Regions from separate parts of the Streptomyces sp. NPDC102437 genome, predicted to be linked through region 1. Evidence: riboswitches for the same ligand, from Rfam matches in the RefSeq annotation. Region 1 holds a riboswitch; each other region holds the start of a gene.
What was found. A riboswitch is a leader RNA that binds a small molecule or an ion and turns the genes downstream of it on or off. The one in region 1 is predicted to bind cyclic di-AMP.

Region 1 (3,197 bases):
TGTCGAAGCCGGTGGTGACCATGACCGTGCCGACCGCCCCGGTCAGCTCGGCGACCGCGCGCTCGAAGCGCTCGGCCACGTCGTCGGGGTCGGTGCCCGGCCGGATGATGTCGTTGCCGCCCGCACAGAAGCTCACCAGGTCGGGTGCGAGCTCCTTGGCGCGCGGCACCTGCTCCTCGACGATCTGGTCGAGGAGGCGTCCGCGTACGGCGAGATTGGCGTATCTGAAATTTTCGGGCGCGGAGCCTTCCGTGCCCGTCGTATCGGGATCCGGGAGCTGGTCCGCGAGAAGTACCGCAAACCGGTCCGCCCAGCCGACGAAGGTCCCGTCCGGGCCGGGGTCACCGACTCCCTCGGTGAAGCTGTCGCCAATCGCCGCGTACGACCCGATGACGCCCTGTCGGTTGTTGACACCACGTTGGTTTTTTCTCGAATCGTCTGCCACAAACGCTTATCCTGCACCGCCGAATGTGACCTACGCGACCGTAATAAAGGGTTGACGGGTGGTGAGATAGACCACCCGGTCAGTTTTTGGTAAAGGGGGAATAAGCAGAAGGGGCGGTGCGCCGCCGCGCACCGCCCTTCTGTGTCGCTCAGGTCATGCTTTGTCGCTCAGCTGCCCGGCCGTTCGGCTCAGACGTAGATGCCGTGCGAGGCCAGGAAGGCGATCGGGTCGATGTCCGAGCCGTACGCCGGTCCCGTGCGGACCTCGAAGTGCAGGTGCGGGCCGGTGACGTTGCCGGTGGCACCGGAGAGGCCGAGCTGCTGGCCGGTGCTCACGGCCTGGCCCGCCGAGACGGAGATGGAGGACAGGTGACCGTACTGCGAGTAGTGGCCGTCAGCGTGCTTGACGACGACCTGGTTGCCGTACGCGCCGCCCCAGCCCGCGGCGACGACGGTGCCGGAGGTGATGGACTTGACGCTGGTGCCGGTGCCGACGGGGAAGTCGATGCCGGTGTGGCTGCCGCTGGACCAGTTGGAGCCGGAGGCGCGGTAGTTGGTGGTGTGGTTGCCAGGGACCGGGTGGACGTAACCGGAGCCGGTGCTCTGGGTGGCGGCCGGGGCGGAGGCCGGGGCCTTGGACTCCGGGGCGGCGGAGGACTTGGCCGGGGCGGACTTCTCGACGACCACCGAGGGCGCCTTCGACGGGAGGGCCGAGCCGGTGCCGGCGCCGGTGGGCGCGGCGCTGCCGGAGGCCTTGACACCGAGGGTCAGCTTCATGCCCGGGAAGATCAGGCTGGGGTCCTCGCCGACGACCTTGCGGTTGTCCTGGTACAGCTTCTGCCAGCCGCCCTTGATCTGGTGCTCGGCGGCAATCTTCGACAGGTAGTCGCCGGAGACGACGGAGTACGTCGTGGTGGCGGCCTGCTTCTGCGCGGCCGGGGCGGCATGCGTGGCGGCGGCCGACTGCGGCGCGGCGGCCGGGGCGGCCTGGGCACCGGTGGCACCGAGCAGCGGCAGTGCGACGACCGCGCCGCCGGCGCTCACCGCGGCGACGCCACGGGCGATGGTGCTGATCTTCGGACGACGGTGCTTACCCGATATGGGCATGGCGTGTTTCCTCTCCGGCGCCTGCGAGGTGAGCTGTCGGGTTCGGGCTGGAGATGCCCGGCCGCGCTGAGCGCGGCTTCACCCCGAGCCGGCCGAATTTCTCCGGTCGGCGGCTTACCTGGTTCCCCCGCTCCTGCCACACGATGAGTGGATGTGAATTCCGGACGGCGGCAGGATTAGGCGGTCCGACCGGATTGACGGTGACCGTAAGCGAGTCGGGACGACGAGAACAAGCCACGGGTTCCACACCGGAATCCGCGCCGGGGAATTCGGCACGGAATTCCGGTCACACTCCGTGGATTAAGGATCTTGGCTTTCCGCGCGGCGCACGGATTACCCGACTCCCCCGTCGCCACGCACCGTCACGGATATGATCCCGCTCACGAGGCACCCCCCATGTCCCTTATAAGGGGGCTATGTTCGGGCAAATACCCCCATTACGGACATACATTGCCGATCACCCCTGTCGGAGCCTCAGCACCCGAGCGTCGAGATCCCCCCGGAGTCCGGTGTGCAGCCCCTGGTGCAGCAGTGTCGAACCATGGTGCACGGCCCCCGTGTCCAGACAGGTGTACGTCGCCGTGGAGTCGAGTCCGCGCAGCCGCAGAACCGGGGGCCGTTCCCCGTACCGCTGCGCCTCCAGCCACATCAGGATCACGACGTCGTCCCCGTGGATGTACTGGACCGCGCTCAGCGAGCCGCGCGGCGCACGCAGCCGGTACAGCTCACCCTGCTGCACGACCGGCCGGATCTCCTTGTAGAGGTCCACCCAGGTCCGCGCCTCAGCCAGCTCCGCCTCGGTCCACTCGGTGAGGTCCCCACCAACTCCGAGCACACCGGCCATCGCACTCACGAAACGGAAGCGCAGCGAGCTGACCCTGCCGTTGAGCTGGTCGTTCGGGCTGTCGGTGACCCAGGCGGCCATCACCCGGGCCGGGTGGAGGTGCCCGAAGCCCTCCTGGATGGCGAGACGGTCGAGCGGGTCGGTGTTGTCGGAGGTCCACACCTGGTCCGTACGGGACAGGATCCCCAGATCGATCCGGCCCCCGCCGCCGGAGCAGGACTCGAACGCGACCGTGGGATGCGCGGCCCTGAGCCGGTCGATCAGCCCGTAAAGGGCGTCCACATGCTCGATCCAGAGCTTCTGCGGGTACTCCTCGCCCGGCCAGCCCGCGTCGGTGAAGCAGCGGTTGAAATCCCATTTCACATAGTCGACGGGAGTTTCGGTGAGCAGCGTGTCCAGCTGTTCCCAGAGATATTCCTGCACATCGGGGCGGGCCAGATTGAGCACCAGCTGGTTGCGGTACTCCGTCCGCGCCCGCCCGGGGAAGTGCTGCACCCAGTCGGGATGCGCGCGATAGAGATCACTGTCGGCATTGACCATTTCCGGCTCGACCCAGATACCGAACTGCATGCCGAGCCCGTGCACTTCGTCGGCCAGCGGCTTCAGCCCGCCGGGGAAGCGGTCCGGATTCGGCGTCCAGTCGCCGAGCCCGGCCCGGTCGCTGGTCCGCTGCCCGAACCACGCGTCGTCCACGACGAACAGTTCGACGCCCATCGCCGCGGCCCGCTCGGCAAGGGCCCGCTGCTGGTCCAGCGCGATGTCGAAACCCGTCGCCTCCCAGGAGTTGTAGAGCACCGGCCTC
Region 2 (3,197 bases), on a different contig from region 1:
CGGCGTGACAATCAGCACCTCGGGTACGGGCACGGCATCCACTACTGCCTGGGCGCGCCGCTCGCCCGGCTGGAGGGGCAGACCGCGCTCGCCACGCTCCTGAACCGCCTTCCGGACCTGCGGCTTGCGGTGGAATCTGCCGATTTGCGGTGGCGTGGCGGACTCATCATGCGCGGACTGCGCACGCTTCCCGTGGAGTTCACCCCCGGGTCCGCCCACGTGAAAAGTGACACACCGTCAACTCTGTGACTTTCACGTGATCTGCGCTGCATCGACTTGTGACTCCCGTTCGAACCCGACTAGGTTCACCGTTCGACTCATCAGCCACACGTCAGCTACCCGGAAGGCAACCCCATGGGCTCCGCGAACGGCAAACACCGTCGCCCCCGTCAGGCACCCGCCATCGTCGTCGCCGCGGGCGTGACCGGATCGGCCATCGCCATCCCGCTGCTCGGCGCGTCCGGTGCCCACGCGGCCGACGCCACGACCTGGGACCGGGTGGCCGAGTGCGAGAGCGGCGGCGCGTGGAGTGCCGACTTCGGAAACGGCTACTACGGCGGCCTCCAGTTCTCGCAGGAGACCTGGAAGGCGTACGGCGGTGAGGCGTACGCGGAGCGCGCCGACCTCGCCAGCCGGGCGCAGCAGATAGAGGTGGCCGAGAAGGTGCTGGGCGACCGGGGCCCGCGGGCCTGGCCCAGCTGCGCGGTCATCTCCGGCCTGGCCGTGGGCGGGACGCTGCCGGGGGTGGACCCGGGCTCGGTGCCTGCCGACGACCCGGCCGGGAGCGAGAAGCCGGCTGACGACGCGTCGGCGGACCCGTCGGGCGACGCCACGCCGTCCGGCAGCGCCTCGGACAGTACGGACGCCGTGGACGGCGCGGACGGCTCGGAGGGGTCCGGCAAGCCGTCGGGGAAGAGCTCGTCGTCCCCGAAGCCCTCGGCCTCGACCGCCCCGTCCCCCGGATCGCCCGCCTCGCCCGACGTGTCCAGCGGCACGGGCGGCAAGCACCGCGGCGCGCCGGCTGCCGAGAAGGGGCGGAGCGCGGACGCCGACGGCCGCGAGTCGGGCCGTCACGCCTCGCGCGGCGGCAAGGACGCGCGCGACACGGCCGCACCGGCCGCCGACGGCACGTACACCGTCCACGCCGGCGACAACCTCTGGTCGATTGCTGACGCACAGAAGGTTCCCGGCGGCTGGCCCGCGCTCTACGAGGCCAACAAGGCTGCCGTCGGCGCCGACCCGGACCTCATCCTCCCTGGCCAGAGCCTCGATCTCGACGTGAAGGCCAAGTGAGGGAAGTCTGATAATCGACTAAAAGCGCCCCAAAAACTGGGCTAGTTCAGGGACCTATGTCCACTTATGCGTAAGTGAGACATGGGTCTCTTTGCGTCAACTGGCGTGTCGCGTTCGGGGAGCCCTTCGCATCGCGTCCCACCTGCGGAAACGACAGTTCTTCAGATGCGAGTAAGGGACGATTGTCCGATGTGTCCATCTTTGAATGTGAGGGTTGCGTATGTTTACGGTCTGAACCGCTCGCACCGCGGGCCCCGTCGACCGTCACGCCGAATCCTGCCGTCGGTCGAAGGGAACAGACGCGTAAAGCGCCGTAGGCAGGAGCGGGGGACCCAGGTAAGCGCCGACCCGATCGTCGAAAGACGCATCAGGACCGGCTTGGGGTGAAGTCGCGTGCTAGGACGTGCGACCGGGCAACTCACTTGGCCCGAACCCGACAGCTCACCTCGTAGGCGTCGGTGAGGAGAAGTTCCATGCTGCTTTCCAGCAAGGGCAAGCACCGCCGCCCGTCCAAGGCTGTCCGCATCGCCACGCTCGCCGGTGTTGCCGGTGCCGCAGTCGCCGTGCCCCTGATGGGCGCGACCGCCGCCTCCGCCGCCTCCGTCGCCACCTGGGACGCCGTCGCCCAGTGCGAGTCCGGTGGCAACTGGTCCATCAACACCGGTAACGGCTACTACGGCGGTCTGCAGTTCTCGCAGTCCAGCTGGGCCGCCGCCGGCGGTACGCAGTACGCCCCCCGCGCCGACCTGGCCACCAAGGCCCAGCAGATCGCCACCGCCGAGAAGCTCCTCGACATGCAGGGCCCCGGTGCCTGGGGCTGCGCCGGCGCCGGCAACCTGACAAACGACGGCGTCGACCCGGGCGTCAACACCGGCTCGTCCTCGAACTCCTCCTCCAACTCGACCGCGAGCTCCGGCGCCTCCGAGCAGCAGAGCGCCCCGGCCGCCCCGAAGCAGCAGGTCCAGCCGAAGCCGGCCGAGCGCACCGAGGCCCCCGCCGCCTCCCGCTCGGACCGCACCACCGCCCCGCAGGCCGAGTCGAAGAAGACCGTCACCACGCCGACCGGCGAGAAGGTCAAGAAGGGCGACGGCGAGTACAAGGTCGTCTCCGGCGACTCGCTGAGCAAGATCGCCGCCGACCACGAGGTCAAGGGCGGCTGGCAGAAGCTGTTCGAGCTGAACAAGGACATCGTCAAGGACGCCGACCTGATCTACCCGGGTCAGCAGCTGCACCTGACGAAGTAGTCGCGGCTCGCTCCTCCCCGAGTGCCACCCCGGCCCGGCGCGCATTCCCCCGTATGCGCCCGGCCGGGGTGCTGCCGTTCGTGCTCCGGGGAGCGGCGGACCGTTCAACTGTTGTAGTTACTGATCGGTAAAAATCTGACCGTTTGTCCGGCAATGTGTTCCCCCGGGTCCTTTTTCGTCCCAGGGGTCGGGCGGTCGGCCGACTGATCGGGCCGGGCCGGTTAGGCTCTTGTCGCAAGGCCAAAGCGACCCTGCACAACCAGCGTCATATCCCAGAAGGAGATGCCTCGTGCCGTCCATCGACGTCGTCGTAGCCCGGGAAATCCTCGACTCCCGCGGAAACCCCACGGTCGAGGTAGAGGTCGGCCTCGACGACGGCAGCACGGGCCGTGCTGCCGTTCCGTCCGGCGCCTCCACCGGTGCGTTCGAGGCCATTGAGCTTCGCGACGGTGACCCCAACCGCTACCAGGGCAAGGGCGTCGAGAAGGCCGTCCTCGCCGTGATCGAGCAGATCGGCCCGGAGCTCGTCGGCTACGACGCCACCGAGCAGCGGCTGATCGACCAGGCGATGTTCGACCTGGACGCCACCGAGAACAAGGGCTCGCTCGGCGCCAACGCCATCCTCGGCGTCTCGCTGGCCGTCGCCCACGCCGCGTCCGA
Region 3 (3,197 bases), on a different contig from region 1:
GGGCGGACCAGTGACCGACGCTGCCGCGACTGGAGTTTCGATGCAGTACCACCCGCAGCCGGCCCCCGGCCCCGCCCGCCCCTGGGCCTTCCCGGCGCCCGAGCGCGGCGCCCTGCCCAACGGCCTCACGGTGCTGCGCTGCCACCGCCCCGGCCAGCAGGTCGTGGCGGTCGAGATCTTCCTCGACGCCCCGCTGGACGCCGAGCCCGAGGGCCTCGACGGCGTGGCCACGATCATGTCGCGGGCACTGAACGAGGGCACCGACAAGCACAGCGCCGAGGAGTTCGCCGCCGAGCTGGAGCGCTGCGGTGCCACGCTCGACGCGCACGCCGACCACCCCGGTGTCCGGGTCTCCCTGGAGGTCCCGGCCTCCCGGCTGGCCAAGGCCCTAGCGCTGGTCGCCGAGGCGCTGCGGGCGCCCGCCTTCGCCGAGAGCGAGATCGAGCGGCTGGTGCGCAACCGGCTCGACGAGATCCCGCACGAGCAGGCCAACCCGGCCCGGCGCGCCGCCAAGCAACTGTCCAAGGAGCTCTTCCCGGCCGAGGCGCGCATGTCGCGCCCGCGCCAGGGCACCGAGGAGACGGTGGAGCGGATCGACCCGGCCGCTGTGCGCGCCTTCTTCGACGCCCACGTCCGGCCGTCCACGGCGACCGCCGTGGTCGTCGGTGACCTCACCGGCATCGACCTGGACGCGCTGCTCGCCGACACCCTCGGCGACTGGTCGGGCGACACCGCGGCCCCGCGTCCCGCTCCGCCGATCACCGCCGACGACACCGGCCGGGTGGTGATCGTCGACCGTCCGGGCGCGGTGCAGACGCAGCTGCTGATCGGCCGGATCGGCGCCGACCGGCACGACAGCGTGTGGCCGGCCCAGGTGCTCGGCACGTACTGCCTGGGCGGCACCCTCACCTCCCGTCTCGACCGGGTGCTGCGCGAGGAGAAGGGCTACACGTACGGCGTACGGGCCTTCGCCCAGGTGCTGCGGTCATCGGCCCCGGACACCGCCTCGGGGGCGACCGGCGCCGCGATGCTCGCCATCAGCGGCTCGGTGGACACGGAGTCCACCGAACCGGCGCTCAAGGACCTGTGGACCGTGCTGCGGACCCTGGCGGCGGAGGGGCTGACCGACGAGGAGCGCGAGACGGCCGTGCAGAACCTCGTGGGTGTGGCGCCCCTGAAGTTCGAGACGGCGGCCTCAGTCGCGGGAACCCTCGCCGACCAGGTCGAGCAGCACCTCCCCGACGACTACCAGGCACATCTGTACGCCCGGCTCGCGGAGACCGGCACGGTCGAGGCGACCGCGGCGGTCGTCAACGCTTTCCCGGGTGACCGGCTGGTCACGATCCTCGTCGGCGACGCGGCACGGATCGAGGAGCCCGTCCGGGCGCTGGGCATCGGAGAGGTGTCGGTGGTCACCGGCTGACGAGTGGCCCGGCGGGCGCCGGGCGGGGCCGGTCATCAGCCCCGTCCTGCCCGTCGCCACTCTCGCTGTACCGGCAGATACCGGGACAGAAGGAAGACCCTTGCGAGTGTGATCTCGCCAGGTTCTTCCTTTTTGTCCGTTCTGGGGGGAGGTTGCCTGTCTGCCCTGTGGGATGCGCTACAAAACGGCCTGTCCGTTTGGTGAATGAAAGTGACCCCGCTTAGCGTCGGCTCGACTGTCCGTCACTCGTATGCCGCATCCGCGACGTACCGGACAGTCATCGCCGAGTCCCCGCCAGGCGTGAGCCTGGGGAGCCGGGGACCCATGAAGTCCCTGGGGTGAATCGGATGCCTGAGCCCGGACGGGCCGGTGCGTCCGTAGGAGACCTTCCTGCTCCGAACCCGTCAGCTAACCCGGTAGGCGAGAAGGAAGGAAAGGACCAGCCACTCCATGGCGTTCACCCGTGCCACCGGGAAGCACCGTGCCCCGAGCCGACTGACGCGCCGCAGCGCGAAGGTCGTCGGCGTCGCGGCTCTGGCCACCACCGGCGTCATCGGCGGCCTGGCCGCTCCCGCCTTCGCAGCGGACTCCGACGCCCCCTCCGTGAGCGAGACAGGCCTCAGCCAGGTCATCGCCATCGACAAGACCCTCGCCGACCGGATCGACGCCCAGGCCGACGCCCAGCAGCACCAGGCCGACGCCGCGGCGAAGGCGAAGGCCGAGGCCCACCGCAAGGCCGAGGCCAAGAAGAAGGCCGAGGCGAAGGCCAACGCCAAGGCCGAAGCTAAGCGCGCCGCCGAGGCCCGCGCCGAGAAGGCACGCGCCGCCCGGTCCGCCGAGCGCACCCGCCTGGGCGCCTTCCGGCTTCCGGTCGCCGGCTCGTACGTCACCACCGGCTACAAGTCCAGCGGCTCGCTCTGGTCCTCCGGCAGCCACTCCGGCATCGACTTCCACGCCGCCTCCGGCAGCTCCGTCGTCGCCGTCGGCGCCGGCACCGTCGTCGAGGCCGGCTGGGGCGGCGCGTACGGCAACAACATCGTGCTCCGGATGACGGACGGCACGTACACGCAGTACGGCCACCTCTCCTCGATCGGCGTCTCCATCGGCCAGAGCGTCCGCGCGGGCCAGCAGATCGGCCTGTCCGGCTCGACCGGCAACTCCACCGGGCCGCACCTCCACTTCGAGGCCCGGACGACCCCGTCGTACGGCTCCGACATGGACCCGGTCGCGTACCTGCGCGCCCACGGCGTCAACGTCTGACCGACGCCCACGCACCACCTCGTCCGAAGGCCCCGGCAGCATGCCGGGGCCTTCGGCATTCCCGCCGCCCGGCCGCGGGGGACGACTGCCCGCCCGGCCACCCCGTGGCCAAAATATATTCATGAATTTCTGCCCGGCATCGGAAATGCGGCCGCATTGCAATAGAGTCGCGTATCAGGCGTCGGCCGGCCGCGTTTCGCGGGGGATTGAGGCGGAGGTTCGGACATGCGCATTCCGGCGCATTCGGTATGCACGGCAATCCGTGACGACATCGTCTCCGGTGTCTTCGAACGCGGCAGCCGTCTCAGGGAGGAGCTGCTGGCCCGCCGTTACGGGGTCTCACGCGTCCCGGTACGGGAGGCGCTGCGCACCCTGGAGTCCGAGGGTTTCGTGGTCACCCGCCGGCACGCGGGCGCCTGCGTCGCCGAGCCCACCGAGCTGGAGGCGGCCGACCTCCTGGAGGTCCGCACGCTGCTGGAGCCATTGGGCGCCGCCCGCGCCGCGCGACGCCGCA
Region 4 (3,197 bases), on a different contig from region 1:
CTGTCTCGGCCAGGCCGGTTCCTGCGCCTCCGCGCTGCTCGCCGCGGGCGCTCCCGGCCGGCGGTACGCACTGCCCGGCGCGCGGGTCATCGTGCGGCAGCCCGAGCTCGCCGAGCCGGTGCGGGGCCGGCCGTCCGACCTGGAGATCGAGGCGGGGGAACTGGAGCGGGTCCGCGCGATGCTCACCGCTCTGTTGGTCCGTCACACGGGCCGCACCGAGGGGCAGATCACCGCCGACACCGAACGCGACCTCATCCTCGACGCGGCGGGCGCAATGGCGTACGGGCTGGTGGACCACGTCCTGGAGAACCGGAATTCCTCGCTCCCGCCGCACGGCGCGAGGTGAACGCCCAATGCGGCCACCGGAGTTCCCGCCCCTTCCCGCACTGACCCGCGCCGAGGGGGAGTTCATCGACCACTACCTCGAAGTCCTCGACCAGGTAGGCCGGATCAACCCGGTCCGAGGCAGCGACACCTACGGCGCACTGCGCGCCGCACAGGCACTCGTGGCGCGGTCACGGGCGCTGCGGGACGCCCTCGCGTTGATGCACGAGCGCGGCGAGGCACACATCCACGCCGCCACACTCGCTCGGGCGCTGCGCGTGCTGGACGGGGAACGGCGGGCCGGACGCGTCACCGTACCCCCTGCGCCGGGCAGTTGACCGAATCCCGCGCCTGCCTGTCGCCGGCGGGGCCCGCCCAACTCCCCCTGCCTCGCCGTCCGGCGGCCCTTCACCCAACTCCCGTACTCGACACGCCCGACGGCCTCACCGAAAATCCTCGCTCGTTCGGCGTAGGAAGTCCCCCTCCCGAGGGACCACTCAACTTGCGTTTCACGCGTGGACAGTGAGCGGAATCCAGCCTTCCGTGCCTGGTACGAACCCCTTCCGGATCACCGACGGAGCGTCAAAGTTCATCGGGGCCACTCGAACGGATCAGTCGTGAGGAGCCTCACATATCCCCGTTTCGGCTCGGAAATCCGGCAGCCGGTGAGTCAAGATCCCTGGGACGACAAGCCCCCGCCACCACGGCGGGGCGGTCCGGGCGGACGCCGAGTCCTGCCGCCGTCCGGATGCCTGGTCGACAGAAGTGGATCGGCAGGAGTGGAGGACCCGAGCACAACGGGTCGACCTGAACACCGGTCGACCCTCGGGGTGAAGCCGCCGAACGCGGCCGGGCAACTTCGCCAGCCCGAACCCGACAGGTCATCCTTCACAGGCGGCTGACGAAGGGTTGCGCATGAGTGCGCAGGTTCATGTCCCGTCTCTGCTCGTCCGGGCCGGTACGGCCTCGGTTCTCACACTCGCCGCCGTCGGCGGCACCATGTTCGCCCCCGGCGCCGCGACGCAAGCCCAGGCGGCGACGCTGCCGATGAAGGCGCTCAAGATCGCGGCATCGAAGAGGGGGGCGCCCTACGGTTGGGGGGCCACCGGACCCAACCGCTTCGACTGCTCGGGGCTGACGCTCTACTCGTTCAAGAAGGCGGGCAAGAAGCTCCCCCGCACAGCCCAGCAGCAGTACAACCGGACGCGGCACATCTCGGCCTCGCACCGCAAACGCGGCGATCTGGTCTTCTTCCACTACGGCCGCAGCGTCTACCACGTGGGGATCTACGCCGGTAAGGGAAAGATCTGGCACTCGCCGAGGACCGGCTCCGTGGTGCGGTTGGAGAAGATCTGGACCAAGAGCGTCTACTACGGCCGGGTCCGCTGAGGAAGGGCCCGTCCGGCGGGCCGGGGCCGCCGGCCGCTCCCGCGCTCAGTGCGGCAGCGGGCCGGTCACCAGCACCAGCCCCAGCGCGGTGAGCGCCGCGCCGCTGCCGCCCTCGATGGCGCGCGCGGTACGCGGCCGGCGCAGCCACCGCCCCAGCCGGTCCACGAGCAGCGCCACGGCCGGGAACCAGACCAGCGCCATCGCGACGACGATCGCCGCAAGCAGCAGGGTCCTGGGCAGCGGCGGCTGGCCGTCGGGGACGAACTGCGGCAGCAGGCTCAGGAAGAGCACCGGCGCCTTGGGATTGAGCGCATTGGTCAGGAAGCCCTGCCGCAGCGCCCGCACGCGTCCCCGGTCCGCGGGCCGGTCCTCGGGACCGTCCCCGCCCGGGGCGCGGCGCCGGGCCGCGCGCAGGGCGCTGATGCCGAGGTACAGGACGTAGACCCCGCCGAGCAGCTGGACGGTACGCAACAGGGCGGGCACCGCCACGAGCACCGCGGCGAGCCCGGCGACAGCCAGGGCGGTGTGCACCAGCAGGCCGCCGGCCACGCCCAGCGCGCTGGCCACCCCCGCGCTCCGGGAGGCGAGCGCGTTGCGTACGACGACGGTGAAGTCCGCGCCCGGCAGCGCGACCATTCCTGCGGCGACCCCGACGAAGGCGATGAGTTGTGCGTCCATGGGTCCACCCTGACCCGACTGAGCCATTAGCGTGTACTTGCAATCTTCTGGGTCTGCCAAAAGGAACGCTTAATGTATGACCCGACACGGCTGGCGGCGCTGGTGGCGGTCGCGGAGGCCGGATCGATCACCCGGGCCGCCGCACGCCTGGGCTACACCGCGCCGGCCCTTTCCCAGCAGCTCGCCAAGCTGGAGCGGGAGGCGGGCGCCTCGCTGCTGGTACGTCACCACCGAGGCGCCCGGCTCACGGCCGCGGGCGAACTGCTGGCCGGACGCGCCCGGCGCGTCCTCGACGAGATGGACCAGGCCCGCCATGAGCTGGCCCGCCTCTCCGGACTGTCCGGCGGACGCCTGCGGGTCGGCACGTTCACCACGGCGGGCATCCATCTGCTGCCGCCGGTGCTGAGCGCCTTCCGGCGTGCCCACCCGGATGTGGAGCTGGCGGTCACCGAGTACGAACCGCCCCAGGGGGTGGCGGCGGTGGCCGCCGGCGAGGTCGATCTGGCGCTGACCCATGTGTACGAGCCGGCCGCCGCGACGCCCTGGCCCGCCGGGGTCTTCGCCGAACCACTGCTGGTCGAGGAGCTGGTGCTGATCACGGCGGTCGGCCAGATGCTGTCCGAGGGCAGTGGGAGACTGCCGGTGACCGAACTGGCGGGCCGGCCGCTGATCAGCAGCGCGCCCACGCATCCGCCGCGACGCGGGGTGGAGCAGGCCCTGGCCGAGGCCGGGGCGACACCCGCCGTGGTCTGTGAGTCGCCCGGCTATGCGCTGGTGTGCGCGCTGGTCAGTGCGGGCATCGGGAT

Region 2: linked by a shared signal. The riboswitch ahead of ACIRJP_RS18090 (transglycosylase family protein) and the one ahead of ACIRJP_RS39515 (peptidoglycan DD-metalloendopeptidase family protein) in region 1 are both predicted to bind cyclic di-AMP.
Region 3: linked by a shared signal. The riboswitch ahead of ACIRJP_RS11555 (M23 family metallopeptidase) and the one ahead of ACIRJP_RS39515 (peptidoglycan DD-metalloendopeptidase family protein) in region 1 are both predicted to bind cyclic di-AMP.
Region 4: linked by a shared signal. The riboswitch ahead of ACIRJP_RS16985 (C40 family peptidase) and the one ahead of ACIRJP_RS39515 (peptidoglycan DD-metalloendopeptidase family protein) in region 1 are both predicted to bind cyclic di-AMP.

Annotation. Positions count from the first base shown of each region.
Region 1 covers NZ_JBIWKI010000072.1:6,330-9,526, reverse strand. Annotated here, with positions in the region: gene ACIRJP_RS39520 (SGNH/GDSL hydrolase family protein) at 1-445, opposite strand, end outside; gene ACIRJP_RS39515 (peptidoglycan DD-metalloendopeptidase family protein) at 634-1,551, opposite strand; cyclic di-AMP (ydaO/yuaA leader) riboswitch at 1,555-1,711, opposite strand; gene ACIRJP_RS39510 (alpha-galactosidase) at 2,009-3,197, opposite strand, start outside.
Region 2 covers NZ_JBIWKI010000012.1:229,899-233,095, forward strand. Annotated here, with positions in the region: gene ACIRJP_RS18080 (cytochrome P450) at 1-249, shown strand, start outside; gene ACIRJP_RS18085 (transglycosylase family protein) at 355-1,293, shown strand; cyclic di-AMP (ydaO/yuaA leader) riboswitch at 1,593-1,763, shown strand; gene ACIRJP_RS18090 (transglycosylase family protein) at 1,767-2,537, shown strand; gene eno (phosphopyruvate hydratase) at 2,827-3,197, shown strand, end outside.
Region 3 covers NZ_JBIWKI010000007.1:111,841-115,037, forward strand. Annotated here, with positions in the region: gene ACIRJP_RS11545 (M16 family metallopeptidase) at 1-14, shown strand, start outside; gene ACIRJP_RS11550 (M16 family metallopeptidase) at 41-1,423, shown strand; cyclic di-AMP (ydaO/yuaA leader) riboswitch at 1,695-1,861, shown strand; gene ACIRJP_RS11555 (M23 family metallopeptidase) at 1,874-2,683, shown strand; gene ACIRJP_RS11560 (GntR family transcriptional regulator) at 2,909-3,197, shown strand, end outside.
Region 4 covers NZ_JBIWKI010000011.1:247,446-250,642, forward strand. Annotated here, with positions in the region: gene ACIRJP_RS16975 (ATP-dependent Clp protease proteolytic subunit) at 1-346, shown strand, start outside; gene ACIRJP_RS16980 (hypothetical protein) at 354-662, shown strand; cyclic di-AMP (ydaO/yuaA leader) riboswitch at 1,064-1,236, shown strand; gene ACIRJP_RS16985 (C40 family peptidase) at 1,240-1,713, shown strand; gene ACIRJP_RS16990 (LysE family translocator) at 1,759-2,391, opposite strand; gene ACIRJP_RS16995 (LysR family transcriptional regulator) at 2,464-3,197, shown strand, end outside.